Regions from separate parts of the Kitasatospora putterlickiae genome, predicted to be linked through region 2. Evidence: riboswitches for the same ligand, from Rfam matches in the RefSeq annotation. Region 2 holds a riboswitch; each other region holds the start of a gene.
The links. Region 2 has a riboswitch for cobalamin ahead of ABD308_RS14510 (FecCD family ABC transporter permease). Riboswitches for the same ligand answer to the same signal wherever they lie in the genome.

Region 1 (7,771 bases), on a different contig from region 2:
CAGACCGAGCCGCCGAGGTTGCTGTTGATGGGCTGGTAGTTGTACCCGAACTGGTAGAGCACGAGGATGTTGCCGTTCGGCGAGTTGACGCCGTAGTGGTCGTCGATGTCCTTGTTCGACATGAAGCACGAACTGGTGGACATCCCGTACTCGTTCTGCGAGTTGAAGAAGATGGCGAAGCAGTTCGCCTTGTCGCCGAAGTTGCACGTGTCCGAGACGTACTCGATCGCGTGGGCCGGTACGACGGTGGAGAGCGAGACGAGTGCGGTGGCGGCCAGCGTGGCGGCGACCGCGAGGGGACGCTTCATGGATGATCCTCCGGTGTCACTGGTCATCCGCGTCGACGTACACGCGGGAACAGACGGGGCAGCCGGAGGGAAAAGGGAAAATCGTCTACGGACCAGCCTGGTCGGACTCCCGCCCCCAGGCCACCCCCCGGCGGTCCCTTGAATGATTCCCGCAAAGGCGATGGCCGTCAAGGGAGATGATCGTCACGCCGAACCCTTCTCCCTTCGTCCCCGTACTCAGTTCGCCTTTGCCAATTCCGCGTTTTTCCCGTCCCTACCCTGACGCAATCGGACGAAGCGATTGAACAGCCCATAGCGGGACACCTGCACGCGCAGGAGGACGGAAGAGGAACCAGAAGAGGTTGCGGGAGGCGTGACGGCCCTCGTGGGCCGCTACTCCGCGGCGCCGGCGGGCTTCGGGGTCCACTTCCGTTCCACGCCGGCCAGGCGCCAGTAGGCGATGGCGGCGGCCCAGACGACGACGAAGAGGCCGACGATCGCGTAGCCGACGTTGTCGAGGGAGATGCCGGCGACCCAGCCGGTCACCGGGTCGGTGAGGTCGAGCTTCTCGTGGAGGACGCCGACGAGTTCGATGGTGCCGATGATGAAGGCGACCGCGATGGACAGGCCGGTGATGGTCAGGTTGTAGTACACCTTGCGGACCGGGTTGGAGAACGCCCACTGGTAGGCGAAGTTCATGAAGGTGCCGTCGAGGGTGTCGAACAGGCTCATGCCGGCCGCGAACAGCAGCGGCAGGCAGGCGATGGCGTACCAGGGCAGGCCGGAGGCGGCGCCGGAGCCGGCCATCACCATCAGGGTGACCTCGGTCGCGGTGTCGAAGCCCAGGCCCAGCACCATGCCGACCGGGAACATCTGGCCGGGCCGGGTGATCGAACGGGTGGCCCGGTTCAGCACCCGGGCCAGCAGGCCGCGGGCGTTCAGGTGGGCCTCCAGCTCGGCCTCGTCGAACCGGCCGGCCCGCATCGAGCGGAAGACCTTGAGGATGCCGAACAGCGCGGCCAGGTTGAGCGCGCCGATCAGGTAGAGGAAGACGCCCGAGGCCGAGGTGCCGACCACGCCCAGCCACTGGTGGGTGGTCGACTCGTCGTCCATCAGGGTGGTGGCCAGCTGGGCGCCGCCCGCGACCAGGGCGGCCATCAGCACCACCATCGAGGAGTGGCCGAGGGCGAACCAGAAGCCCACCGAGACGGGACGCTTGCCGTCCGCCATCAGCTTGCGGGTGGTGTTGTCGATCACCGCGATGTGGTCGGCGTCGAAGGCGTGCCGCATGCCGAGGGTGTAGGCGGTGATGCCCAGGCCCACCCCGAAGACCTGGGTGCCCACCTCGTACTTCTCCGGTGCGACCAGGAAGATCAGCGTGCCGAACGCCACCACGTGCATGGCGAGGATCACGCCCATCAGCCCGGCCGTGCGCAGGGTGTCCTCGCGGCGCCAGCGGAAGGCGGGCAGGGCGGCGGGCGGCGCCGCGGTGGTGGCGGTTTCGGGCAGGGTCATGCGGATCACGCTCCAGCACCTCGTGGAATGACTTCGTGAGATGCCGCGGCCGGTCTCCTGGCTGACGGGGCTCCCGTACCCGCCTTCCCAAGCGCGCGAGGCGCCCAGTGGCGTCGTGGGTACGGACACTCTCCCCCGATCACAGTGGCGAGGGCCGCTCCGGAATGGGACCCCTGAGGGTCCGTCACCGGTCTTCCCGAGCACCACGGCGGGCAACACCGTAGGGGCCCCGGCCGACCCATGCAAGGCTGCGTACCTACGCAGGTGTTCAGGATCACAACCGGCCGCCTGCCAGAATGGGCCGTATGCATCTCGTACCGGCCGACCGCGCGGGCCACCGCACCATCGACGGCCACCGGGTCTGCGAAGCCATCGCCGCGATCGGCGACACCGCCCACGTCCGCTCCTGCGCCGACCGGTTCGCCCTGCTCGCCGACCCCGGCAGGCTCGCCCTCCTGCTCGCCCTGCACCGCACCGGCCCGCTCGCCGTGACCGACCTCGCCGTCGCCACCGGCATGCGCGACCCCGCCGTCTCCCAGGCCCTGCGCCTGCTCCGGACGGCCGGAGCGGTGGCTGGCGAGAAGGAGGGGCGCGTTGTGCGCTACCGGCTCGTGGACGCAGCCCTGCGCCCCCTCCTCGACCAGTGCGCCAGTGACGCGCCCGTCATTCACGGACCGTCGGCCGCCCGACCCGCCGACTACCCGGGCAGATTCGCCAAAACCACCGCCGGCAGCAGCTGAGCGGCCACCAGCAGCGCCCAGAAGCCCGCTCCCCCGACTCCCCGGCGGCGCGCCCCGAACCAGTTCACGACAACCGCGAGCAGCAGGTACGGGAGGAGGGCGGCCAGGGTCACGCCGAGCGCGAGACCCGCTCCGTCCCTCGTGTTGTACGGATTGGCGGTGGTCCACCCGAACCGGGCGAACACGAAGTCGGCGAGGAAGCTCCAGGTGAACCAGTACGGGATCACTCCCACGATGCCGAGCGGCAGGTTCACGAGCACCGCCACGACCGGCGCCGGAAGCCCGCGCCCGCCCCGACGCGCTCCCTGATGATCGGCGAACTCCCCATCCGCGAAAGACATGTGGACGACCCTACCGGCGGGCCGGTTCGCGCACGGCCGAATCGATCGAACGGGGCATCACGTCCAGGCGGAGGCCGGCTGGCAGAACGGGCACCAGAAGAGGTTGCGGGAGGCGTGCTCCTCGGTCCGGACGTCGGTGCCGCAGACCAGGCAGGGCCGGCCGGCCCGGCGGTAGACATAGACCTCCCCGCCGTGGTCGTCGACGCGTGGCGGGCGGTTCATCGCCTCGGGGGTGTGCTCGGGGCGGACGGTGTCGATCCGGCCGGCGGTGACGCCCTCGCGCATCAGGGCGACCAGGTCCGCCCAGATCGCGTCCCACGCGGCCCGGCGCAGCGCGCGGCCGGGCAGCTGCGGGTCGATGCCGTGCCGGAACAGCACCTCGGCGCGGTAGACGTTGCCGACGCCGGCCAGCACCTTCTGGTCCATCAGCAGGGCGGCGATCGTCGTGCGGCTGCCGGTTATCCGCCGCCAGGCGGCGTCCGGGTCGGCGTCGGCGCGCAGCGGGTCCGGACCGAGGCGGGCGGCGACGGCGGCCTTCTCCGCGTCGGTGATCAGCGCGCAGGTGTTGGGGCCGCGCAGGTCGGCGTAGTGCTCGTCGTTCTCCAGCCGCAGCCGGACCAGGCCGACCGGCTCGGGCGCCGGTCCGTCGCCGAGGTCACCGAAGGTGAAGCCGCCGTACAGGCCGAGGTGGACGTGCACCCAGGCGTCCTCGCCGAAGCCGAGGAAGAGGTGCTTGCCGGTGGCCTCGGCCGCGACCAGCTCCCGTCCGTCGATGAGCTTGGCGCCGTCCGCGAAGCGGCCCTGCGGGCTGCCGGCACGGACCGGCCGCCCGCCGAAGGCGCGGTGGTTCTCGGCGGCGAGGCGGTGGATGATGTGGCCTTCCGGCACGGGCGCGGCTCCCCCCGGTGGTTCGTTCAGGACCCGTCCATCATCGCAGCCGGCACCGACACTCCGGCCCGCCCGCCGGGGCGCCCGAAGGGGGCCTCAGCGCACCGGGGCGCCCATCAGCCGGGCCAGGATCACCCGGTCGAGTTCGGCGGCCGTGGCCGCCACGTCGAGGTGGGAGTTGTCGATGATCGGCAGCCCGGAGTTGTACCAGCCGGCCATCCGCCCGTGGATCCTGGCCACCTCCTCGTCGCCGAGCCGGCGGTTGCCGCCGCGCCGGGCGTTGCGGCCGAGCACCGAGTCCAGGCTGGGCAGCAGCACCACCGGGATCATGCCGGGGCCGATGTGCCGCTTCCAGCCGCCGAGGCCGATGGCGGGGCGGTCAGGGAACACGGCGTCGTCGATGATGCAGGAGATGCCGTTGGCGAGGTAGTTGCGGCAGGCGAAGCCGCAGGTCCGGCGGGCCAGCCGGTACTGCGCCTCGGAGGCGTTGTTCCAGCCGGACTGCGGGTTGGCGAAGCCGGACTGCACCCACTCGCGGACGTCGTCGAGGCTGATGTGCGCGGTCGGGGTGGGGCGCCGCTCGGCCCAGTAGCGGGCGACGGTGGTCTTGCCGGCGCCGGCCGGGCCGATCAGCAGCACCGCGATCGGGCCGGTGGCCGCGTGCTGCTGCGGCGGGCGGGCGGGCAACAGGACGGGCGCGCCGGACGGCAGCAGGAAGTGGCCGGTGGACCCGGCGGGCACCGGCGCCACCGGACCGCGCGCGGCGGCCGGAGCGGGCCCGGGAGCCGGAGCAGGGGCGGGAGCCGGAGCGGGCGCAGGGGCAGGGGCAGGGGCAGGAGCGACGGGCGGCCCCGGCGGGACGACCGGCACCGGCACGGTCGGCGGCCCGGACGACGCGGCGGGCGCGGGCACCTGAACGGGCGCGGGCCCGGGAGCCGGGTACGCGGGAGCCGGCGGAGCGACGGGACGCGGGGGGACGGGTCCACCCCCGGGGTACTGCGTCACGGTCACCTCCCGACTTCCTACAGCGGGGACACTACACGCCGGTGCGGCGGTGGACACAGTCCGCCGCCGCACCGCCGCTGGTCACCGCCCCGGCGCCCCCCGGTCGCCGACGCCCCGTCAGCCCGTGGCGAGCTGGTCGGCCAGCGCCCGCAGCGCCAGTTCGTACGAGCCGATCCCGAACCCGGCGATGGTGCCGGAGGCCACCGCGGAGATCACCGAGGTGTGCCGGAAGGTCTCCCGGGCGTACGGGTTGGAGATGTGCACCTCGATCAGCGGCGCGGTGCGCTGCGAGGCGGCGTCCCGCATCGCGTACGAATAGTGGGTGAACGCGCCCGGGTTGATCACCACCGGCACCCGGCCGTCGGCCGCCTCGTGCAGCCACTCGACCATGGTCTGCTCGGAGTTGGTCTCGTGCACCTCGACCTCGAAGCCCAGCTCCTTGCCGAGCGCGGTGCAGCGCTCGACCAGCCCGGCGTACGAGGTGGAGCCGTAGACGTCGGGCTCGCGGCTGCCGAGCCGCCCGAGGTTGGGGCCGTTGAGCACCATCACCCGGGTCACGAGGACACCTCCGCGTAGGCGGCCACCAGCAGCGACGGGTCGGGGCCCTCCAGCACGGAGGTCTTGCCGAGGCCGTCCAGCACGATGAAGCGGATGAGGTCGCCGCGCGACTTCTTGTCGATCTTCATCGCGTCCAGCAGCTTGGGCCAGGCGTCCGCCCGGTAGCTGAGCGGCAGCCCGACCGAGGCGAGCACGGTGCGGTGCCGGTCGGCGGTCGCGTCGTCCAACCGCCCGGCGAGGCGGCCGAGTTCGGCGGCGAACACCATGCCGATCGAGATCGCCGCGCCGTGCCGCCATTTGTAGCGCTCATTGCGCTCGATGGCGTGGCCGAGGGTGTGGCCGTAGTTGAGGATCTCGCGCCGCCCGGACTCCTTGAGGTCCCCGGAGACGACATCGGCCTTGACCTGGATGGCCCGCCGGATCAGCTCGACGGTGTGCGGCCCGGCCGGGGTCTTGGCGCCCTCCGGGTCGGCCTCGATCAGGTCGAGGATGGCCGGGTCGGCGATGAAGCCGCACTTGATGACCTCGGCGAGGCCGGAGACGTAGTCGTGCCGGGGCACGGTCTCCAGGGTCGCGAGGTCGGCCAGCACGCCCACCGGCGGGTGGAAGGCGCCGACCATGTTCTTGCCCTCGGCGATGTTGATGCCGGTCTTGCCGCCGACCGCCGCGTCGACCATGCCGAGCAGCGTGGTGGGCATGGAGATCCAGCGGACCCCGCGCAGCCAGGTGGCGGCGACGAAGCCGGCCAGGTCGGTGGTGGCGCCGCCGCCGAGGCCGAGGACCACGTCGGTACGGGTGAACCCGGTCTGCCCGAGCACCGACCAGCAGTACGCGGCCACCTCGGCGCTCTTCGCCTCCTCGGCGTTGGGCACCTGGAGGGCGATCGCCTCGTAGCCCTCGCCGGCGAGGTCCTCGCGGATCGCGTCGGCGGTGGCCGACAGCGCCTCCGGGTGGATGATCGCCACCCGGCGGGCCCTGGTCCCGATCAGCGGCGCCAGCTCGCCGAGCAACTGGTGCCCGATCAGCACGTCGTACGGGTCGTGGCCGGCGCTGCCGCCGACGTGAATCCTGACGGTGTCAGTCATGGGGGGTCTTCAGCTCCAGTGCTTCCAGTACGGCGTCCGCGACCTGCTCGGGGGTGCGGCCGGCGGTGTCGACGACGGCGGTGGCCACCTCCAGGTAGAGGGGGCGGCGGGCCTCCATCAGCTCGCGCCAGCGGGCCCGCGGGTTGACGGCCAGCAGCGGGCGGGGGGCGTCCAGGCCGACCCGCTTGACCGCGTCGGCGAGCGGCACCTCCAGGAACACCACGGGCAGGCCGCGCAGCAGCTCGCGGGTGGGTTCGGCCATCACCGCGCCGCCGCCGAGCGCGAGCACCCCGCCGTGGGTCCCGGCGGCGGCGCGCACGGCGGCCGCCTCCAGGGCGCGGAAGTGCGGCTCGCCCTCGTCGACGAAGATGTCCGGGATCGGCTTGCCGGCCTGCTCCTCGATGTCCGCGTCGGTGTCGCGGAAGCCCACGCCAAGGCGTTCGGCGAGGACCCGCCCGACGGTGGACTTGCCACTGCCGGGCGGGCCGACCAGCACGACGACCGGGGAGGTCATCGGACGATCAGGTGGTCGAGGTAGTTCTGCGCGTTGCGCCGGGTCTCCGACACGTGGTCGCCGCCGAACTTCTCGTTGACCGCGTCGGCGAGCACCAGGGCCACCATCGCCTCGGCGACGATGCCGGCCGCCGGCACCGCGCAGACGTCGGAGCGCTGGTGGTGGGCCTTGGCCGGCTCGCCGGTGCGCACGTCCACGGTGCGCAGCGCGCGCGGGACGGTCGCGATCGGCTTCATCGCGGCGCGCACCCGCAGCAGCTCACCGGTGGACAGGCCGCCCTCGGTGCCGCCGGAGCGGCCGGAGACGCGCCTGGCGCCCTCGGGGGTCGGCACGATCTCGTCGTGCGCCTGCGAGCCGGGGACCCGGGCCAGCTCGAAGCCGTCGCCGACCTCGACGCCCTTGATCGCCTGGATGCCCATCAGCGCGGCGGCGAGCCGGGCGTCCAGCCGACGGTCCCAGTGGACGTGCGAGCCGAGGCCGACCGGGACGCCGTAGGCGAGCACCTCGACGACGCCGCCCAGGGTGTCGCCGTCCTTGTGGGCCTGGTCGATCTCGGCGACCATCGCCTTCGAGGCGTCGGCGTCCAGGCAGCGCACCGGGTCGGCGTCCAGCTTCGCCTCGTCCGAGGGCAGCGGCAGCACGCCGGCCGGGGCCTTGGCGGCGGCCAGCTCGACCACGTGGCTGACGATCTCGATGCCGCAGGTCTCCTTGAGGTAGGAGCGGGCGACGGCGCCGAGCGCGACGCGGGCGGCGGTCTCCCGGGCGCTGGCGCGCTCCAGGATCGGGCGGGCCTCGTCGATCGAGTACTTCTGCATGCCGGCCAGGTCGGCGTGGCCGG
Region 2 (7,771 bases):
GCCGTCGCGGTGAAGAAGGGCAACCCGGACAAGATCGACCCCAAGGACCTCTGCGGCAAGAAGGTCGCCGTCCAGACCGGCACCACCCAGGCCCAGGAGATCACCGACGTCCGCAACCCGGAGTGCGCCAAGGCGGGCAAGCCGGCCATCCCGAACGACGGCGACAAGTTCACCCTGCAGACCGACGTGACCACCGCGCTGGTCTCCGGCCGCGACCAGGTGATGATGGCCGACTCCCCGGTCGTCGACTACGCGGTCAAGCAGACCAACGGCCAGCTGGAGAAGCTCGGCGACACCTACGACAGCGCGCCCTACGGCGTCATCGTCGACAAGGGCTCGCCGCTGGCCCAGGCCGTCCAGGGCGCCGTCCAGTCGCTGATCGCCGACGGCACCTACAAGCAGATCCTGGCGAAGTGGGGCGTCGAGGCCGGCGCGATCGAGAAGTCCGAGATCAACGCCGCCAAGAGCTGACCCCTCGCACCACCACACCCCCTGAGGCCCCAAGGTGAATTCTTCCGAGCAGGGGACGGTGAAATCGCGACGGCCTGAGACCATCAAGGCCGTCCCGGTCCGCCACCCCGGACGCTGGGCCGGAGCCGCCGTCATCGTCGTTCTCGCGGCGATGCTGCTCCACGCCCTGATCTTCAACCCCGCGTTCCAGTGGGACGTCGTCAAGGACACGCTGCAGAACGAGCAGATCCTCCGCGGCATCGTCACGACGCTGGAGCTGACCGTCCTGTCCATGCTGATGGGCGTGAGCGGCGGCGTGCTCCTCGCGATCATGCGGCTCTCGCCGAACCCGCTGCTGTCGGGGACGGCCTGGTTCTACATCTGGGTCTTCCGCGGCACCCCCGTCCTGGTACAGCTGGTGTTCTGGAACTTCCTGGGCGCCCTCTGGCCGAAGCTGTCGATCGGCATCCCCTTCGGCCCCGAGTTCTGGTCCGAGTCGACCAACGTCCTGATCCCCACCTTCACCGCCGCCCTGCTCGGCCTCGGCCTCAACGAGGCGGCGTACATGGCGGAGATCGTCCGCGGCGGCATCCAGTCCGTCGACGAGGGCCAGACCGAGGCCGCGCACGCCCTGGGCATGAGCCGGGCGGCCACGCTGCGCCGGATCGTGCTCCCGCAGGCGATGCGGGTCATCATCCCGCCCACGGGCAACGAGACCATCTCGATGCTGAAGACCACCTCGCTGGTCCAGGTGATCTCGCTGTCCGAGCTGTTCACCGCCGGCCACGACATCTACTCGCGGACCTTCCAGACCATCCCGGTCCTCGTCGCGGTCAGCATCTACTACCTGATCATGACCTCGATCCTCACGGTGGGGCAGTACTACATCGAGCGGCACTACGCTCGTGGTGCGAACCGGACGCTGCCGCCCACTCCGATCCAGCGGCTCCGGCTGCTGTTCGGCGGCAGGCCCACCCCGAAGGCCAAGAACGACGTGGTCCCCGGACTTGAGGGAGGTGGCCACGTATGAGCGATCTGACCAAGACCCCCGCCGACGCCCGCGACGGCGGCCCCATGGTGAAGGCCGAGGCCGTCCACAAGTCGTACGGCCCGGTCGAGGTGCTCAAGGGCATCGACCTGGAGGTCAAGCAGAGCGAGGTCTTCTGCCTCGTCGGCCCGTCCGGCTCCGGCAAGTCGACCTTCCTGCGCTGCATCAACCACCTGGAGAAGATCAACGGCGGCCGGCTCTGGGTCGACGGCGACCTGGTCGGCTACCAGCAGCGCGGCGACAAGCTCTACGAGCTCAAGGACCGCGAGGTCGCGATGAAGCGGCGGGACATCGGCATGGTGTTCCAGCGTTTCAACCTCTTCCCGCACATGACCGCGGTGGAGAACGTGATGGAGGCGCCGGTCCAGGTCAAGGGCGAGTCCAAGGCCGCGGCGAAGGAGCGCGCCATGGCCCTGCTGGAGCGGGTCGGCCTGGCCGACAAGGCCAGGAACTACCCCTCCCAGCTCTCCGGCGGCCAGCAGCAGCGGGTGGCCATCGCCCGGGCGCTCGCCATGAAGCCCAAGCTGATGCTGTTCGACGAGCCGACCTCGGCGCTCGACCCCGAGCTGGTCGGCGACGTCCTGGACGTCATGCGCGGGCTGGCCGAGGAGGGGATGACCATGATCGTGGTGACCCACGAGATGGGCTTCGCCCGCGAGGTCGGCGACGCGCTGGTGTTCATGGACGGCGGCGTGGTCGTCGAGTCCGGCAACCCCCGCGACGTCCTCACCAACCCCCAGCACGAGCGGACCCGCGCCTTCCTCTCCAAGGTGCTCTGAGTCCGGGGTGCTCTGAACGCTCCGCTCCGCTGCGCGGCGCCCGGCAGGCCGGTCCTGCCCGTACCCGCCGCTTTCCCGCTTCCGCCCCGCGGGTAATAGGCTGGAGGCAATCAGCCCGTTACCGATCTGGAAGGACCACCGTGGAGCTCGCCTCGTACGCCGATCTGGCCGTCCGGCTGGTGAACACCGAGGAGCCCGAGCGCGGCACCGACTCGCTGACCTCGGTGGACGCGGTGCGCGGCCTCTTCTCGGACGCCGCCCGGGCCCGGGACCTCGCCGACGAGTCCGACCTGCCCCGGCTGCGGGCCGTCCGCACCCGGCTGCGCGGGGTCTTCGAGGCCGCCGCCGAGGGCGAGGAGGTCCGCAGCGTCGACCTGCTGAACAGCCTGCTGATGGAGTTCCCGGTCAGCCCGCTGGTCTCCGGCCACGACTACCTGGACGAGGCCGGCCGGCCCCGCTGGCACCTGCACCTCGCCGACAACTCCCCCACCGCCACCGCGCACTTCAGCGCCGTCGCCTGCATGGGCCTGGCCGTCCACCTGACCGAGCTGGGCGCCGACCGGCTCGGCATCTGCCAGGCCGCGCCCTGCCGCAACGCCTACCTGGACACCTCCACCAACCGGTCCCGCCGGTACTGCTCGGACCGCTGCGCGACCCGCGCCAACGTCGCCGCCTACCGGGCCCGCAAGCGCCTGGAGGCCGCGGCGGCGGCCTCGGAGAACTGATCCCCTAGGAGTTCTGCAGCTCCTCCGGCCGGACCCAGACGCCGAGCCGGCGGGCCAGCCCGGGCACCCGGGCCAGCGGGCCGGAGAGCAGCAGCCGCTCCAGCCGGCGGCCCGGCGCCAGCCAGGCCGGACGCGGGCGCAGCCGCAGCAGCACCCGGCCGAGCACCAGCTCGTCCGGCACCGCGCCGTAACTGCGGCTGTCGCTGTCCACCGGCCGGTTGTCGGAGAGCAGCCACCAGCCCTTCGGCCGCCGGCCGTCGGCACGCTTGACCACCAGCAGGTTCTGCTGGAACGGGTGGCGGAAGACCACCACCGCGCCGGGCCGGATCCGCGCGCCGTACCGCACCAGCAGCTGGTCGCCGTCGCGCAGGGTCGGCACCATCGAGTCCCCCGCCACGTCGATCAGCCCGAACGGCGCGCCGCCCGCCGGGGGCCCCTCCTCCGGTTCCGCGCTCCGTGCCACGACTCCTCCTCCCGGCCCGCGTCCCGCCGCGTCCCGCGGTCGCACACCAGTCTGCCGCACGGCCGCGCCCCGACCGATGTCCGGATTCGCCCGGTTCCGGCTCCGCCTTTTGCCCTAGGCCCGCCGCCCGATCGAGAAACCACAGGGCCCGAAGGGTAATCTCGGGCGCGGGAAGACGATCTAAGGAAGGACTTCCATGTTCTCTCGCCTGTTTGCACCCCGCGCCACCGCCCACGCCCACTGTGACCTGCCCTGCGGCGTGTACGACCCCGCCCAGGCCCGCATCGAGGCCGAGTCCGTCAAGGCCACCCAGGAGAAGTACCAGGCCAACGAGGACGCGCACTTCCGCGCTCGCGCCGTCATCATCAAGGAGCAGCGCGCCGAGGCCGTCAAGCACCACATCTCGGTGCTGTGGAGCGACTACTTCAAGGCCCCGCACTTCGAGAAGTACCCGCAGCTGCACCAGCTCGTCAACGACACCCTGAAGGCCGCCTCGGCCGCCAAGGCGTCCACCGACCCGGCCACCGGCCAGGCGCTGCTCGACCTCATCGCCGAGGTCGACAAGATCTTCTGGGAGACCAAGCAGGGCTGATCCCCGCTCACTCCTCCTTCGAGCGCCCTCCGTCCGCGACGCCGGACCGGGGGCGCTCGTGTGTTCCCGGCCACAGCGTTTTCGCCCGCTCGCCTCCGGGGCGCTCTGACCCGGCGCCGACACTCGTCGCTCCGGCACTCCCTCCTCCGTCGGTCGCTAGTCGCTCCTCCCTTTCGGCACCGGCGCGCCCCTTCGGCTCAGGGCGGAGCGGTAAGGGCTGCCCGGCCTTCGCGCTTGTTATGCTGCCAGGGCGTCCAGAGGGGGAAGCCGGTGCGAATCCGGCGCTGACCCGCAACGGTAAACGGTGCCCCGCGCCCGTGAGCCCGATCGCCCGAGGACGCCGACCTCCCGACAACTCGCCGTGGACTGCGAAGGGATGGCGCCCCGGCACACCCGCGCCCGGGCGCGCCGCCCCGCGCCGTTCGCGGCCCGAGGCAAGGCGCGCACCCGTGACCAGCACCGCGACCGCACCGGCCACCGCCGCAGCCCCACCGGGCCCGCGCCGCACACCCGCCGTACCGCTGGCCGTCGCCCTCGCCGCGGCGCTGCTGGTCTCCCTGGTCTGCGCCGTCGCGGTGGGCTCCTCCGGGCTCGGCTGGGGCCAGGTGCTGCGGCTGCTGCGCGCCGGACTGACGGGCGGTCGGCTGGAGGCCGACGAGGCCGCCGCCTACGCGATCGTCTGGGAGATCCGGCTGCCGCGCGCCGTCCTGTCCGCCGTGGTCGGCGCCGGACTCGCCGCCACCGGGGTCGCCGTCCAGGCGATGGTCCGCAACGCGCTCGCCGACCCGTTCGTGCTCGGCATCTCCTCCGGCGCCGCGGTCGGCGCCAACGCCGTGCTGATGCTCGGCGCCTTCGCCTCGCTCGGCGTCTGGGCGCTCTCCGCCTCCGCCTTCGCCGCCGCCCTGCTCGCCATGGTGCTGGTCTACCTGACCGCCAGGACCGCCCACGGGCTCACCCCGCTGCGGCTGGTGCTCACCGGCACCGCGATGTCGTACGGCTTCTCCGCGCTGACGGCGCTGATGGTCTTCGCCGCCGCCCGCGGCGAGGCCGCCCGCTCCGCCATGATGTGGCTGCTCGGCAGCCTCGGCGGCGCCACCTGGGGCTCGGTGCCGATCGCCGCCGCCACCGTGCTGGCCGGCCTGGCGTACCTGGCCTGCGCCGCCGGACGGCTGGACGCGCTGGCCATGGGCGACGAGACGGCCGCCTCGCTCGGCGTCGACCCGGACCGGCTGCGCCGCGAGCTGTTCGTGGTCACCGCGGCCGTCACCGGCACCGTGGTCGCGGTCAGCGGGGCGATCGGCTTCGTCGGGCTGATGGTCCCGCACCTGGTGCGGATGCTGGTCGGCGCCGGCCACCGCCGGGTGCTGCTGGTCGCGCCGCTCGCCGGGGCGCTGCTGCTGGTCTGGGTGGACATCGTCTCCCGCACCCTGCTGGCGCCCGCCGAACTGCCGGTCGGCGTGGTCACCGCGGCCGTCGGGGTGCCCTGCTTCCTGCTGCTGATGCGCCGTCGCGGCTACACCTTCGGAGGCGGCCGGTGAGCGACTCCCCCGCAGCCCTGGACCTCGCCGTCGACGGGGTCTCGGTCGACCTGGCCGGCGTCCGGCTGGTCGACGACATCACGCTGACCGCCCGCGCCGGCCAGGTGGTCGGCCTGATCGGCCCGAACGGCAGCGGCAAGTCCACCCTGCTGCGCTGCGTCTACCGGGCGCTGCGGCCCGCCTCCGGCGCCGTCCTGCTGGGCGGCGACGAACTGCACGCGCTCGCCCCGCGCGAGGCCGCCCGGCGGGTGGCGGCGCTGCCGCAGGAGCACTCCGCCGAGTTCGACTTCACCGTGGCCGAGGTGGTCGGCATGGGCCGGCTGCCGCACCGGCGCGGCGCCCTGGCCGGGCCGTCCGCCGGGGACGGGGACCGCTGCGCCGAGGCGCTGCGCCGGGTCGGCGCGGCGCACCTGGCCGCCCGGGGCTTCCTGAGCCTGTCCGGCGGCGAGAAGCAGCGGGTGCTGATCGCCCGCGCGCTGGTCCAGGAGCCCAAGGTGCTGGTCCTCGACGAGCCCACCAACCACCTGGACATCGCGCACCAGCTGGAGGTTCTGGCGCTGGTCCGGGAGGCCGGTCCCACGGTGCTCACCGCGCTGCACGACCTCAACCTGGCCGCCGGGCACTGCGACCTGCTGTACGTCATCGAGGACGGCCGGATCGTCGCCTCCGGGCCGCCCGCCGAGGTGCTCGAACCGGACCTGCTGGCCGAGGTGTTCAAGGTCCGCGCCACGCCCGTGCGGCACCCGGTCACCGGGGCCGTCCAGCTGCTCCTCGACCGCCTGCCCTAACCCACCCGCCCCCGCCCCTTCCCCGAGGACCCCCATGCGCACCAAGGCCGTTGCCGCCGCCGCCCTGCTCGCCCTCGCGCTCACCGGCTGCGGCGCCGAGATCGCCCCGAGCGGTGACGGCGCCGCCGACGCCTCCGCCCACTATCCGGTGACCGTGAAGAACTGCGGCGCCGAGGTCACCTTCAAGGAGAAGCCGGCCCGCGCGGTCACCAACGACATCGGCATCACCGAGCTGATGTTCGCCCTCGGCCTGGAGGACCGGATGGCCGGCTACGTGATGCCGGACGACAAGGGCCGGGTGGAGCAGGTCGCCTGGAAGGACTCCTACCAGCGCGCGACCTGGCTCTCCAAGGACCGGATCACCAAGGAGATCGCGCTGGACGCCAGGGCCGACCTGGTCTTCGCCGGCTGGCACTACGGCTTCGACGAGGGCACCGGCTTCACCCCGCAGACGCTGTCCGGCCTGGGCATCGGCTCCTACGTGCTCAGCGAGTCCTGCCGCAGCGGCAAGGGCCCGGAGCGCGGGGTGATGTCCCCGCTCGACGCGCTCTACACCGACCTGGCCAACCTGGGCGAGATCTTCGACGTCCGGGACCGGGCCGACCGGCTGATCGCCGACTTCAAGGCGCGGATCGCCGCCGTGCCGGAGCCCGCGCACCGGCCCGGCGTCTTCCTGTACGACAGCGGTGAGGACAAGCCGTACACCTCGGGCCGGTTCGCCGCCCCGGAGGAGATCATCGCCAAGGCCGGCGGGCGGAACGTGATGGGCGACGTCGCCGACTCCTGGACCACCGTGGGCTGGGAGAGCGTGGTCCAGCGCGACCCCGAGGTGATCGTGATCAACGACTACGGCACCCCGGACGCCGAGGCGAAGCGGAAGTTCCTGAAGTCCTTCCCGCCGCTGGCCGGCGTCTCGGCGGTGCGCAACGACCGGATCTTCGTCCTCGACTACGCCGACCTGGTCGAGAGCCCGCGCAACCCGGCCGCGATCACCGCCCTGGCGGACTACCTGCGCACCGTCCCGGCCCGCTGAGCCGGGGCCGCCGCCACCGCCGTCCGGCCGCCCTCCGGCCGGTTCCGACGGGCGTACGCTCAAGAGTACGAGCCGACGGAACCGACCGGAGGAGCGAGAGATGACCACCATGGCCGCACCGTCCGCCTTCGACGTCCGGGCCCTGCGCGAGGGCATCGAGCGCGCCGACGCCCGGACCCTGCTGGCGCTCTACGCGGACGACGCCGAACTCCGGGTGGTCGACCGCAAGACCCAGCCCAGCCACCCGCTGGTGATGCACGGCAGGGACGAGATCGGCGCGATGCTGGACGACCGCTACGGCCGCGAGATGACCCACACCCTGGAACAGGTGGTGGTCCAGGCCGACCGCCTCGCC
Region 3 (4,540 bases), on a different contig from region 2:
GCCGGCAGCGACCGGACCCCGCCCCGCCCCGGCGTGCCCAGCCGCTCGGCCCGCCGGGCCGGCCGCAGCAGCCGGACCAGCAGCAGCACGGCGAGCGGGACCTGCAGCAGCCACAGGACCGTGCGCGGCCACTCGCCGAACCACACGTTGGTCCCGTAGAGCAGGGTGTGCCAGACGCTCAGCACGTAGACGACGACCACGAAGCGGTGCAGCCGCCGCCAGGTGTTCGGCCCGATCCGGTGCCGCAGGTAGAACAGCAGGCCGAGCGGCACGGCCAGGTAGAGCGCGCCCTGCCCGAGCGGGATGGCGGTCCGGCCGGTGCCGGAGTCGTACCAGCCGGGCACGAAGCTGTCGGCGAACCCCGACCAGAGCCGGTCGCCCCACGCCGACTCGGCCTCGTAGCGCACGAGTTCGGCCGCGAACATCAGCGCGTGCGCGAACATCAGGGCCGTCGTGGTCAGGCTCGTCGTACGGTGCCAGCGCTCCAGGGTCTGCCGGGCGACGGGCAGCCGCTCGGGCCGCGGCCCGGACAGCAGCAGCCCGAGCACCACCGTCCCCCAGGCCCACAGCAGCCCCGACCAGCCGAACGCCTGGCTCAGCAGGTACATCCAGTACGTGCGCGCGTCGTCCATGAACGGCATGACCGCCACCGTCGCCGAGGTGCCCGCGTCCATCCGGACGTACAGCAGCACGAACACCGCCACGGTGACGCCGACCGCCGCGCTCGCGTCGGGCAGCGCGGCCCTCAGGTCGGCGCGGAGGGCGACGCGTTCGGCGGGCCGCTTCCCGGCGGCGGGCGGGGTGTCCGGGCTGTCGTCCCCCGGCGTCGTCTCAGGTGGCATGGTGGACCTTCCGGAGCGGGGGCACACCGGTGGGGCGGTGCGCTGTGGGGGATGGGACGCACCAGTGTGGCGGAGTGGCGCGGACATGCCGAGCCCGTATCCGGCCAGAGTGCCTCGTGGACCGACGGCCTTCCCGCCACGGCGCCGGACGCCCCGGCCCCGGACCGCTCGCATTCGGACAAGCGCCCGCACGCGCCCTGCCACCGGAGCGCGAGCCCCCGTATGCTCGTGTCCGCAGCCGGTTCGCGCCTCCCGACCGACCGGACTTCGGCGGCGCGACGCAAGAGGGAACCCGGTGGGAAACCGGGACTGTCCCGCAGCGGTGAGTGGGAACGAAAGCCGTCAACAGCACTGGGCCTGGCTCCGCCCCGGCCCGGGAAGCGACGGCCGGTAGGTGTGCGCCGATCCGTCGGCGCACCGGCCCGCGAGTCCGAAGACCTGCCGCTGCGCCCGCACCCCCACGTGCGGGCTGTGCACGGTGACCTCGTGGATTGGGTCGGCGGTACGGACGGCTGCGCGGCGTGCGACGACACGCCGTGCGCTCCTCCACCGGTCATGACACGGGCTCGGAACGAGGAGGAGGACGTGTCCGTGACCGCGCGAGTTCCGCCCGCCCGCACCGGGCGCCCACCGGCCCGCCCCCGGCGGGCCCGGACGGCGCGACGGTGACCCCCACCGGAGGGGCCCGGTCCGCCCCGCCGCCGGGCGGCACGCTCTCCGGTGTCTGCCACGGCACCCTGGGCGAGCTCTACCAGGGACCGCTGCGCGCCGGGTCCCGCCCCGACATCGCGGTGGTGTCGTTCCCCGTCGACCGCCACTCCTGGGTGCACTTCACCCCGGGGACGGACCCGCCGGACCCGCTGCCGCTCGGGGCGAAGGCCGCGATGGCGGCCCGGCTGTTCCTGGAGCGCTTCGGGCTGACCCTTCCGCCGGGCCGCTGGTGCGTGCACTCCGAGCTCACCGTCGGTGTGGGCATGGCGAGTTCGACCGCCGACATCGTGGCGACGCTGCGCTGCCTGTTCCGGATCTTCGCGCTGCCGTACGACACCGGCGTGGTGCTCGCCGTGCTGCGCGAGATCGAACGGGCCGACAGCGTCTTCCTCGACGAGTTCGCCCTGCACCTGAGCGGCCGGCACCGGGTGGTGCGGCGGCTGGGCACCGGCATCGGCTTCCACACCGCGTACATCACCGAGCCCGGGACGGTGGACACCGCCGCCGTCACCGACCTGCTGCTCGGGCACTACCGGCGGCACGGCGAGGAGTACCGGCGCTGCCTGGCCGACCTGCTGAAGGGCTTCGCCGAGGGCGACCCGGCCGCCGTCGCGCGGACGGCCACCGCCAGCGCCGCGCTCTCCCAACGGGTGCTCCCCAAAGCGACGTTCGACGCGCTGCTCGCCCACCGCGAGGAGTTCGGCGCCGACGGGATCTTCGTCGCCCACACCGGCTGCCTGATCGGCTACCTGCTCCCCGGACGCCCCGACGCCGCGCTCAAGTCGGACCTGTCCGCGTTCTTCCACTCGCTCGGCCACCAGTGTTCCTTCGCCCAAGGAGGCTACAGGTGATCCACCCCCACATCGCCGACGCCCTGAAGGTCCCCGACCTCGTCCGGCTCACCGACGGCCTCGTGCTGGTCCGGTTCGAGTCGATGAAGATCTACTCGGCGCTCGCCGCCGTCCGCCACCTGCTGGAACGCGGCACCGTCCGCCCCGGGCAGACCCTGGTGGACAGCTCCAGCGGCATCTACGCCTACGCCCTGGCGCTCGCCTGCCACCGGCACGGCACGCGCTGCCACATCGTCGCGTCCACCACCGTCGACGCCACCACCCGCGCCCAGCTGGAGATCCTCGGCGCCACCGTGGAACAGGTCGTGCCGTCCCGCGACCTCAAGCTGGACCAGGAGCTGCGGGTACGACGGGTGCGCGAGCTGCTCGCCGAGCACCCGGACTGGCACTGGATGCGGCAGTACCACGACGACGTCCACTACCTCGGCTACCACGAGGTCGCCGACCGGATCACGGCCGCCTTCCCCGGCGCCGCGCTGACCGTCGTCGGCGGCGTCGGCTCCGGCGCCTCGACCGGCGGGGTGGCGACCCGGCTGCGCGCCGTGGACCCGTCCGTGCGGCTGGTCGGCGTGCAGCCCTTCGGCAGCGTCACCTTCGGCAGCCAGGGGCACCACGACCCGGAGGCGATCATCGCCGGGATCGGCTCCTCCATCGTCTTCGACAACGTCCGCCACCACCTCTACGACGGCATCCACTGGCTGGACTTCACCCACGCGATGGCGGGCACCGTCGCCCTGCTGCGCGACCACGCCGTCTTCGCCGGGCTGTCCACCGGCGCCGGCTACCTGGCCGCGGCCTACGAGGCGCGCCGCCACCCCGACCGGCTGCACCTGGTGATCGGCGCCGACACCGGCCACCGCTACGTCGAGCGCGTCTTCGCCCGGCACGCCGAAGCCCCCGACCCGGCCGCGCTGAAACCGGTCGAGGTCTCCGCCCCCGAGGAGATGTCCATGCCCTGGTCCACGATGGCCTGGCGGCGCACCGCGTGCCCGCCGCACCGCGAGGAGCGGGCGGCATGAGCGTCGTCTGCCTGGAATCGCTCACCTTCGGCCTCGGCCACCTGGTGCGGGCCGCCGACGCGCTCGGCGAGCGGCTGACCCTGCTCACCCGCGACCGCTCCTACTACACCTACGAGTTGGAGCGGCTGCCGGCCCACGCGCTGGACGTCGTGGAGACCGACACCTTCGACGTGGACGGGCTCACCGCGCTGCTGGCGCGCTCCCCGCGGCCGCGCGGTCTGATCAGCTCCACCGACACCTGGACGCTGGTCGCCGCCGAACTCGCCGAACGGCTCGGCCTGCCCGGCCTCGACCCGGCCGTGCTGCGGCTGACCCGCGACAAGTCGGCGGTGCGCCGCCGGCTGTACGAGGCCGGGCTGACCCGCGGCCGGGCGGTACCCGTCACCGGGACCGGCCCGGCGACGGCGCGGGCACTCCTCAAGGAGCCCGGCCTGCCCGCCGTCCTCAAGGACACCGCGGGCACCGGCAGCCAGAACGTCTGGCTGGTGCGCGACCCGGCGGAGCTGGACGCCGTCCTCGCCGAGGCCGCCGGGCGGGAGCTGCGCGGCCGGCTGTTCGCCGAACCGTACGTCGCCGGGCCGGTGTACAGCGCCGAGACGCTCGGCTGGGACGGCCGGACCAGACTGCTGGGCGTCTCCAGCCGGCTGATGTCGCCCGAGCCCCACTTCCGGGAGGAGATCACGGCGTTCCCGGTGGCGTTCCCGGAGCCGCGCCGGGCCGCGCTGGAGCGGTGGCTCGGCGACGTCCTCGCCGCCGTCGGCTACACCGACCGCTTCGCGCACGTGGAGTTCGTGCTGACCGCCGACGGCCCGGAGATCGTCGAGATCAACCCGCGGATCGGCGGCGCACTGGTCGGCGAGGGCCTGTGCCGCGCGCTCGGCGTCAACGTCTACGAGGCGCTGGTCGAGGCCGCGCTCGGCCGCCGCCCCGCCCTGATGGACGCCGAACCGCCCGGCGGGCCCGCCGTCGCCTTCGTGCTCGGCTACCCGGCCGCGCCCGGGGTGTACACCGGCGTCGCCGGGCTGGACCGGCTGGCCGGCCTGCCCGGCTCGCCCGCCTGGTACCCGGTCAGGTCGCCGGGCGACCTGGTCGAGCACCTGGCCGACAGCCGGGGCTA

Region 1: it holds a riboswitch for cobalamin, as region 2 does, so the genes downstream of both, nicT (Nickel transporter NicT) here and ABD308_RS14510 (FecCD family ABC transporter permease) in region 2, are expected to answer to the same signal.
Region 3: it holds a riboswitch for cobalamin, as region 2 does, so the genes downstream of both, ABD308_RS33735 (GHMP family kinase ATP-binding protein) here and ABD308_RS14510 (FecCD family ABC transporter permease) in region 2, are expected to answer to the same signal.

The regions. Positions count from the first base shown of each region.
Region 1 covers NZ_BAAAKJ010000029.1:59,788-67,558, reverse strand. The annotation lists gene ABD308_RS04040 (hypothetical protein) at 1-308, opposite strand, end outside; gene nicT (Nickel transporter NicT) at 681-1,802, opposite strand; cobalamin riboswitch at 1,833-2,025, opposite strand; partial or broken gene ABD308_RS04030 (ArsR/SmtB family transcription factor) at 2,108-2,446, shown strand; gene ABD308_RS04025 (hypothetical protein) at 2,500-2,883, opposite strand; gene ABD308_RS04020 (Fpg/Nei family DNA glycosylase) at 2,941-3,771, opposite strand; gene ABD308_RS04015 (AAA family ATPase) at 3,868-4,782, opposite strand; gene aroQ (type II 3-dehydroquinate dehydratase) at 4,894-5,322, opposite strand; gene aroB (3-dehydroquinate synthase) at 5,331-6,419, opposite strand; gene ABD308_RS04000 (shikimate kinase) at 6,412-6,933, opposite strand; gene aroC (chorismate synthase) at 6,930-7,771, opposite strand, start outside.
Region 2 covers NZ_BAAAKJ010000135.1:3,709-11,479, forward strand. The annotation lists gene ABD308_RS14480 (ABC transporter substrate-binding protein) at 1-471, shown strand, start outside; gene ABD308_RS14485 (amino acid ABC transporter permease) at 530-1,480, shown strand; gene ABD308_RS14490 (amino acid ABC transporter ATP-binding protein) at 1,477-2,277, shown strand; gene ABD308_RS14495 (CGNR zinc finger domain-containing protein) at 2,418-3,002, shown strand; gene sodX (nickel-type superoxide dismutase maturation protease) at 3,007-3,465, opposite strand; gene sodN (superoxide dismutase, Ni) at 3,662-4,057, shown strand; cobalamin riboswitch at 4,275-4,402, shown strand; gene ABD308_RS14510 (FecCD family ABC transporter permease) at 4,507-5,595, shown strand; gene ABD308_RS14515 (ABC transporter ATP-binding protein) at 5,592-6,383, shown strand; gene ABD308_RS14520 (ABC transporter substrate-binding protein) at 6,418-7,416, shown strand; gene ABD308_RS14525 (nuclear transport factor 2 family protein) at 7,517-7,771, shown strand, end outside.
Region 3 covers NZ_BAAAKJ010000388.1:42-4,581, forward strand. The annotation lists partial or broken gene ABD308_RS33730 (ferric reductase-like transmembrane domain-containing protein) at 1-842, opposite strand, end outside; cobalamin riboswitch at 1,064-1,302, shown strand; gene ABD308_RS33735 (GHMP family kinase ATP-binding protein) at 1,508-2,404, shown strand; gene ABD308_RS33740 (cysteine synthase family protein) at 2,401-3,423, shown strand; partial or broken gene ABD308_RS33745 (ATP-grasp domain-containing protein) at 3,420-4,540, shown strand, end outside.